Linked DNA regions of Cecembia calidifontis. The protein of the gene in region 1 interacts with the protein of each later gene in a pairwise test. Links are inferred from orthologs where the notes say so. Each region holds a gene or a part of one and is shown in the gene's direction. Other genes may lie near its edges.

Region 1 (4,142 bases):
GTTCCTCATTCAGCATGATAGCTTCGAGCAGTCATGGCTTTTCTAAACATGCCAAATTTCACATCTCAAATTGGTGGAGAAGAATATTTATTCCTTAGGATTAATTGATTAGGTAAAGGATCATCAGCTTACATTGATGCTCATATAATCTGTATGACATTAATTTCCCGAAAAATTCTAAATTGAGCCACAATTTAATTCCCTTATTGTGAACATTAAAGATAAAATTGGTTGGAAAACCGCAGCAGGACTTGTTGTTGCCAATATGATTGGTACCGGAGTTTTTACAAGTTTGGGTTTTCAGGTTGCAGAAAGTCAAAATACCTGGAGCATCATCTTGCTTTGGCTCATTGGCGGGATGATGGCACTGATTGGGGCATTTGTATATGCGGAGTTGGGGACACATTTTAAAAAGTCAGGAGGGGATTATATTTTTCTTTCAAGGACCATTAACCCTTCCGTTGGCTACCTTTATGCCTGGATTTCCCTTACAATTGGATTTCCGGCTCCGGTAGCTATAGCTTCCATGGCCATGGTACAATATTGGCAACCCCTGATCGGTCCTGAACTTAGTTTAGGTATGGGAGTGGTTTCCATTATAGCCATGAGTATTTTTCATTCTTTTTCGGTCCATCAATCCGGCAATGTTCAAAATGTACTGACAGGAATCAAGCTTTTATTTGTTTTTTCATTGATAGTCATTGGTACAGTCTGGGCATCTACTCTTGCCGGACCATCCTATGTTTTTACTTCTTCTTGGAAAGGCGAAATCTTAAGACCTGGCTTTGCGGTTTCCCTTATTTATGTTTTTTATGCTTATACAGGTTGGAATTCTGCAGCTTATATTGTAGAGGAAATTGAACAGCCAAGGAAGAACCTTCCCAAGGCATTGATTTCAGCGACAATTTTGGTGATGGTGGTTTATGTGCTGCTTCAATTGATTTTCTTAAAACATGCCAGTATTGATCAACTTTCAGGAAAGGTGCAAGTGGCCACTTTGGCTTTTGGAAATATTTTTGGAAATCAAGGTATTTTTTGGGTAAGTTTATTTATTGGAATCCAATTAATTGCAACCATTAGTGGCTACACTTGGGTAGGTCCGAGGATAACCAATGCCATGGCGAAGGAATTTAAATTATGGAGACCTTTGGCCAAAACCAATAAAAACGGTATTCCGGTCAGAGCAGTATGGTTCAATACCCTCATCAGTTTTGTGCTGATGTTGTCTGGCTCTTTTGAAATGGTCCTTTTGTATGTAGGCTTTGTTTTACAGTTGATGGGAACATTCACCATTGCTTCTTCTTTATTGGTCAAAAATGCAGAAGGATTCAAAAGTCCATTTAGGCCTTGGTTACAGATCATCTACATCATTTTCAGTCTCTGGGTGATGATCTTTATGTTTTATGACAGACCAAAAGAAAGTCTCATAGGAATGGGTATAATTTTGATAGGTTTTTTCCTGTACAGGTTGGACAGTAAGATTTCTAAAATTAACAATTAGTAGGTACAATGATTAGCTCCAAATTACCGGATATTGGGACCACCATTTTTACTGTGATGTCCAAATTGGCTTTGGACCACAATGCGATCAATCTCTCTCAGGGCTACCCAGGCTTTGACACCTATCTTTATCTGAAAGATCTGGTAGATGAGTATATGCAGCAGGGATACAATCAATATGCGCCAATGAGCGGAGTTCCCCAACTCAAAAGAAGGATTGCGTCAAAAGTTTTGAACATCCATGATGTGGAGTTTGATCCGGAAGAGGAGGTAACGGTAGTTTCTGGAGCCACTGAGGCAATTTATGCAGCGGTAACTGCGACTGTACGCCAGGGAGATGAGGTAATTATTCTGGAGCCTGCCTACGATAGTTATGCACCTGCAGTAAGACTCAATGGGGGGATTCCTGTATATGTTCCATTAAATATCCCTGATTTTTCAGTGGATTGGCAGAAGGTCAGGGATGCCATCACAGTAAAGACAAGATTGATTATGGTCAATACTCCCCATAATCCCTGTGGATATGTATGGACGCAGGAAGATTTAAACCAACTTGCTGAAATTACCAGGGATAGGGAGATTTACTTTGTCAGTGATGAGGTTTACGAACATATAGTCTTCGATGGAAGAAAACACTTGCCTTTATTATCCCATCCCGAATTAAGGGAAAAGACATTTTCCTGTGGTTCTTTTGGGAAAACTTTTCATATTACCGGCTGGAAAATCGGTTATTGCCTTGCACCAAGACCACTAAGCATTGAATTTAGAAAAATTCATCAATTTTTGACTTTCAGTACCAGTACGCCCATGCAATATGCATTGGCGGAATTTTTGGAAGATCCTAGCAGGTACCTGTTTCTCAATCAGTTTTATCAGGACAAACGAGACTTGTTTTGTGAAGGGCTTGAGCAGACTCCATTTAAGTTTACACCTTCCCAAGGAAGTTTTTTCCAGGTTGTATCCTATGCACACCTTTCAAATGAAGGGGATTTTGACCTGGCAATTCGGATGACCAAAGAAATTGGAGTCGCCAGCATTCCGGTATCAGTTTTTTACCATGATAAAAAAGACCACAAGTTGCTGCGGTTTTGTTTTGCCAAGGAGGACGATGTGCTGGAGCAGGCATTAGAAAAACTTCAAAAATTTACTTTCTGACGCTTCCCAAATGTGTCAATAAGATGACTGTGGAATGGGCTTCGGCAAGGTATTTTCCATTTTTGATGGGTTTGGCTTCATTCCAGGAGCAAATGTCATTAGGATAATCCTGAGCCGTATCTATCCAGATTCTCCATTTTGCTTTGTATTTACCAATCGTCGTTGGAAGTTCAAATTCAATATCCTGATGGTAGGCATTGAAGATGTAGTGTAAGGCCATTTCCCTATTGAGCGAAATGACCGTTACGGCTATGCTGTGGGAGTTGTAAGACCAGTCAGGTTGATTGAGTTTGGCACCATGCCAAGTGATTAGGGGCTGGTTAAGGAGGTCTTTGAGGCTCATATTGAACTCAGGATGGGCAGTTCCTCTCCTCAGACGGGTTTGGATAAGCATTTTTACAAAGCGGAGCATGTCTTGATTCTTTTCTACAAGACTCCAATCAAACCAGGCGATTTCATTATCCTGACAATAGGCATTATTGTTTCCCATTTGGGTTCGACATACTTCATCCCCCATGAGAATCATGGGAGCCCCCATGGAAAGCAAGTTGACTACATGGAAATTTTTCATCTGCCGTCTGCGCAGGGCAAGGATTTTAGGATTGTCTGTGGGTCCTTCGATTCCGAAATTCCAGCTGAAGTTTTCATTGTGTCCATCCCTATTTTTCTCCCCATTGGCTTCATTATGTTTTTCATTGTAGGAAACCAGATCATTTAATGTAAAACCGTCATGACAGGTTACGAAATTGATACTTTGTTCAGGGATGCTGTCTTTTTTTTGATAAAGGTCTGGACTACCTATAAGTCGGGTTACAAATTCACTTACTTTTCCTTTTTGGCCATTTAAAAAACCCCTGATGTCATCCCGGAATTTTCCATTCCATTCTTTCCAACTGTCCCCGATAAAGGTTCCAACCTGATAAAGGCCGGCTGCATCCCAGGCTTCTGCAATTAACTTGGTGCCGGCAAATACCGGATCCGATTCAATGTCCCATAAAATAGGAGGGTTTTCTACCGGGTTGCCATATTCATCTCTGGACAAGATGGATGCCAGGTCAAACCTGAAACCATCAATATGCATGTCCCTGACCCAAAAATGAAGACTGGAAAGTATCAACCTTCTGACAATGGATTGATTGGCATTTAGTGTATTTCCTGTACCTGAATAATCCTTGTATTGTGATTTGTCACCATTGAGCAGGTAATAGACGCTGTTGTCAATTCCCCTAAAGGAATAAGTGGGGCCATTTTCTTTGTTTTCGGCGGTATGATTGAACACTACATCCAGTATCACCTCAATTCCCGCTTTGTGAAAAGCTTTGACCATGTCCCTGAAATCATCCAAAACCTGAAGGGGGTTGTCCGGATCAGAACTGTAGCCTTGGTGCAAAGAAAAGAAAGAAACAGGGCTGTAACCCCAATAATTCGTCAGTCCTTCAGGAGCATCCTGAACATCAAACTGAAAAACCGGCAATAATTCCACTGCT
Region 2 (5,110 bases), 2.8 Mb from region 1 along the record:
TTCCGGTTTGTTCTTGGTATAAATCTGATCGTCCGTCAAAAAGCCCAGAAAATTACCATTATCTACCACAGGCAAAACATTGGTTCTGATCTCTTCCATCCAGGACAAAGCCATCTTGGCCTTATCCGTTAGCTTCAAAGGAGGTATGAGATTATTGATGAATTCGTATGCCTGCATGGACTAAAGATATTTAAATTGTTCCGAAATATAAAACAGGTATGGCAAGTATCTGGTTCAAATAAAAAATTTCCTGACAATTTGTGCCAGGGATGAGGCAGCTCCAAAGGATATCCCTTATTTTAGATGTCCCAAAATTCAGGAGTTTGTATGTACATTATTTTTGATACCGAAACCACAGGATTACCCAGGAATTATGATGCCCCAATGGAAGATTTGGACAACTGGCCCCGCCTGGTCCAGATTGCCTGGCAGCTCCATGATGCCAAGGGAAAACTGATTTCCAACCATAATTATATTGTCAAACCAGAGGGCTTTACCATTCCATACAATGCGGAAAAAGTCCACGGCATCTCCACAGCAAGGGCGACCAAAGAAGGCCATGACCTGGAAAAAGTACTTCAGGTTTTCAATGATGATGTGGAAAAGGCCCAATACCTGGTAGGCCATAACATCGGCTTTGACATCAATGTGGTAGGTTCAGAATTTCTTAGAAAGCAAATCCCGATGAAATTGAGGGAGATGCAGGAACTGGACACCAAAGACCTTGCCACCGATTTTTGTGCCATCCCAGGAGGCAAGGGCGGTAAATTCAAATGGCCCACCCTAACCGAACTACATCACAAACTTTTCGGCAACGGTTTTGCTGATGCCCATGATGCCGCCTATGACGTGGATGCCACAGCAAAATGCTTTTTTGGGCTTATCACCCAGCAAGTCATCAAACCTGAGCCCGGGATAAGTTCAACAGAGGTAATTTATGAGGCCCCAAAATTGGATGTTGCAAATTTTGCCGCAGCCAAAGATGACACCAAAGCTGCAGCCAAAGAGATCCTCAAGGCAGCAGGGACAGCGGACATTTCAGAAATGGTGGACATGCCTTTTTCCCACCTCCATGTCCACACCCAATATTCGGTACTGCAGGCCACTTCTGAAATCCCCTCTTTGATTGCTCTGGCCAAAGAGATGAATATGCCGGCGATTGCTATAACCGATCACGGCAATATGATGGGAGCATTCCATTTTGTAAGGGCTGCTTTGTCTGCTAACATAAAACCTGTTATTGGTTGCGAATTCAACCTTTGTAGAGACAGAACCAACAAAAGCACCAAGGACGATGGTTTCCAGACTGTACTCCTGGCAAAAAATAAGAAAGGCTATCATAACCTGGCCAAATTGGCTTCTTACGCCAATATTGAAGGGTACTATTATGTCCCCAGAATAGACAAGGAATTGCTGGTACAGTTCAAAAGTGACCTGATTGCCACAACGGGAGGCCTTTGGGGAGAAATCCCCTATCTCATTCTCAATGTGGGCGACACCCAGGCCGAAGAGGCTTTTGTTTGGTGGAAAGAACAGTTTGGGGAGGATTTTTATGTGGAACTCAACAGACATGGCATCCCTGAAGAGGAAAAAGTAAACGAGGTATTGCTACAATTTGCCGAGAAATATGGTGTAAAATATTTTGCGGCAAACAACACCTATTACAATCAAAAAGTAGATGCTAAAGCGCACGATATTTTGCTTTGCGTTAAGGACGGGGAACTTGTAGAAAAGCCCAAAAAATATGTGGGCAAGCGGGGCAGGGAATTCAGGTTTGGTTTTCCAAACGATGAATTCTACCTCAAAAGCCCGGAAGAAATGAAAAAGCTTTTTGCAGATCTTCCTGAGGCCATAGCGTGCACCAATGAAATTGTAGAAAAAATCGAGACCTATAAGCTCCAAAGGGATGTATTGCTTCCAAAATTCGACATTCCGGATGAGTTCAAACATCCTGAAGACGAAATTGACGGGGGTAAAAGAGGAGAAAATGCCTACCTTAGACATTTGACCTACGAAGGAGCAAAAAAACGCTATCCGGTGATTACCGATGAAATCAGGGAAAGATTGGACTTCGAACTGGAGACCATAGAAAGGACCGGTTACCCGGGCTACTTTTTGATTGTGCAGGACTTCACAGGTGCCGCAAGGAAAATGGGCGTGTCCGTAGGTCCGGGAAGGGGTTCTGCCGCAGGATCCGCCGTAGCTTATTGCATAGGGATCACCAATGTGGATCCCATTGCTTATGACCTGCTATTTGAGAGGTTCCTCAATCCCGATAGGGTTTCCCTTCCCGATATTGATATTGACTTTGATGATGAAGGACGCCAAAAGGTAATCGATTATGTGATCAATAAATACGGGTCCAATCAGGTGGCCCAGATCATCACCTATGGTACCATGGCTGCAAAATCGGCCATCAGGGACACGGCAAGGGTGCTTAACCTTCCCTTGTCAGAAGCAGACCGATTGGCGAAATTGGTTCCTGACATCAAGCTCAAGGCTTTGTTTGACCTTTCCAAAGACAGGGCCAAGCTGTCGGAAAAACTGAAAGGCAACGGAGAAGACCTTACCAAAGCGGAAGAATTGATCCGGATTTCCAAAGGACAAGATGAGCTTTCCAAAACCATCAACCAGGCCAAAATCCTGGAGGGATCGGTAAGGAATACCGGTATCCATGCCTGTGGGGTGATTATTACACCGGATGACATTACCAACTTTGTCCCAGTAGCACTGGCCAAAGATTCCGACATGGTGTGTACCCAGTTTGACAACTCCGTAGTGGAAAGTGCCGGACTACTCAAGATGGACTTCCTTGGCCTAAAAACCCTGACCTTGATCAAGGATGCTGTTAAAATCGTGAAGGAAAGACATGGCATTGAGCTGGATCCGGACAATTTCCCAATTGATGATGCCAAAACATACGAACTGTTCCAAAGAGGCGAAACTGTCGGCATCTTCCAGTACGAATCTCCCGGTATGCAGAAATACATGAGGGAATTAAAACCCACTGTTTTTGCTGACCTTATTGCCATGAATGCTCTCTATCGTCCGGGGCCTTTGGAATACATCCCTTCTTTTATCAAAAGGAAGCATGGTCAAGAACCCATTACCTATGACCTGGATGATATGCAGGAATACCTGGAAGAAACCTACGGGATTACAGTTTATCAGGAACAGGTAATGCTTTTATCCCAAAAACTGGCCGGTTTTACCAAAGGTGAGGCAGACGTGCTCCGTAAGGCCATGGGTAAAAAGCAAAAGGATGTCTTGGATAAAATGAAGCCAAAGTTTATAGAACAGGCTTCTGCAAAAGGACATGATGCCAAAAAACTGGAAAAAATTTGGAAAGACTGGGAGGCATTTGCTTCTTATGCCTTCAATAAATCCCATTCCACCTGCTATGCATGGGTCGCTTATCAGACCGCCTATCTCAAAGCACACTACCCTGCTGAGTACATGGCCTCTGTACTGAGCAACAACATGAACGACATCACGCAGGTGACATTCTTTATGGAAGAATGCAAGCGTATGGGAATATCAGTTTTGGGACCGGATGTCAACGAATCCAAAAGTGGATTCACTGTGAACAAAGAAGGTCAGATCCGGTTTGGAATGGCCGCCATCAAAGGTGTAGGGGAAGCCGCTGTAGAGGCCATTGTGGAAGAAAGGGAGAAAAACGGGAAGTACAGCAGCATTTTCGAATTCTGTAAGCGTGTAAATAGCAGGGCCCTGAATAAAAAATCACTGGAATCCCTGGCTATGGCAGGAAGCTTTGATTGCTTCCCTCAGCACCATCGCCGACAGTATCTCGAAGCTCCTGAAGGGGATGTTACCTTGTTGGAAAAGGCGGTAAAATATGCCCAGAAAGTACAGCAGGAATCAGAAAGTGCTCAGGTAAGCTTATTTGGAGGAGGATCAGGAATGGAAGTTCCGCTTCCATCCGTGGCAGCTATGGAGCCATTCAGTCAATTGCAGGCTCTAAATATTGAAAAAGAGGTAGTTGGCCTTTATATCTCAGGACACCCCTTGGATCAGTTCAAGGTAGAAATGGAATCCTTTACGAATACCCCGCTGCCTGAATTCTCAGACATGGAAATCCTGAAGAAAAAAGGAGATATCAAGGCTGCGGGAATGGTTACCAGTTTTGCCCATAGGACCACCAAAACGGGTAAGCCTTTCGGTACACTTACCATGGAGGATTACCACGGTGGGCATACATTTTTCCTTTTCGGTGAGGATTACATCAAGTACAAAGAATACTTCATGACCGGTTGGTTCCTGTACCTGACAGGCTCAGTCCATCCAAACAAATGGAAGGAAAATGAGTTTGAATTCAAGATCAACAACATGATGTTGCTCAGTGAAGTCAGGGGAAAATTGATCAAAGGGCTCAGGGTAAACATTGATCTGGATGACCTAAGCTATGACCTGATGGAAAAGCTGGAAGAGATTACCAAAAAGTACAAGGGAGATGCCAAGCTGTACATCAATGTCATCGACAGCAAAGAAAACATCACCTTAGACCTGATGTCAAAACGCTACACGGTGGATCCTTCCAATGAAATGATCAAGGACCTCGGACAAATCCCAGAGGTGGTTTATCAGATCATTTGATGATTATGGAATTGCGGCAGGCTGGAATAAGACACCTTGAAAACCAGCATGCGGTTTGTAGAAATATTCAACCTGATTTGGAACTATTTACCGGGAATTTAAATTTGGATAGTATATTTGAAAATCAAGCATAAACAAAATTATCAATACGATGGCAAAAGCAATTGAAATTACTGACGCTAACTTTGAAGAAATATTAAAATCAGACAAGCCTGTACTGGTGGACTTTTGGGCAGAATGGTGCGGTCCTTGTAAAATGATCGGCCCAATTGTGGAAGAATTGGCCGGGGATTATGAAGGCAAAGCAGTAGTCGGCAAAGTGGATGTGGACTCCAACCCGGCAGTGGCTTCAGCTTTGGGAATCAGAAGTATCCCAACTTTGATGTTCTTTAAAGGAGGTCAGATCGTGGACAAGCAAGTAGGCGCAGTTCCTAAAGCTATCCTTGCTCAAAAATTGGATGCAGTTCTTTAAGAAAATACGATAAAGCAAAACAAA

The links.
Region 2: the proteins of BC751_RS13770 (region 1) and dnaE interact in binary tests that used the Escherichia coli proteins (3 or more experiments, as listed by UniProt). The link is inferred for Cecembia calidifontis from one-to-one orthologs.

Annotation. Positions count from the first base shown.
Region 1 is NZ_SGXG01000001.1:3,185,277-3,189,418, forward strand. The notes cover bases 793-3,582. They hold BC751_RS13770 (methionine aminotransferase), read left to right. Parts: upstream 793-1,509; coding sequence 1,510-2,655; downstream 2,656-3,582. Other genes in these bases: BC751_RS13765 (APC family permease), read left to right, coding at 793-1,501; glgX (glycogen debranching protein GlgX), read right to left, coding at 2,645-3,582. Also shown: more of BC751_RS13765, read left to right, coding at 209-792; more of glgX, read right to left, coding at 3,583-4,142. UniProt on the Escherichia coli protein: Shows aminotransferase activity with methionine and histidine as substrates, and to a lesser extent also with phenylalanine.
Region 2 is NZ_SGXG01000001.1:417,926-423,035, forward strand. What follows is about bases 1-4,814. They hold dnaE (DNA polymerase III subunit alpha), read left to right. Parts: upstream 1-327; coding sequence 328-4,614; downstream 4,615-4,814. Other genes in these bases: BC751_RS01855 (CBS domain-containing protein), read right to left, coding at 1-177; trxA (thioredoxin), read left to right, coding at 4,766-4,814. In the rest of the region: more of trxA, read left to right, coding at 4,815-5,086. UniProt on the Escherichia coli protein: DNA polymerase III is a complex, multichain enzyme responsible for most of the replicative synthesis in bacteria. This DNA polymerase also exhibits 3' to 5' exonuclease activity. The alpha chain is the DNA polymerase catalytic subunit.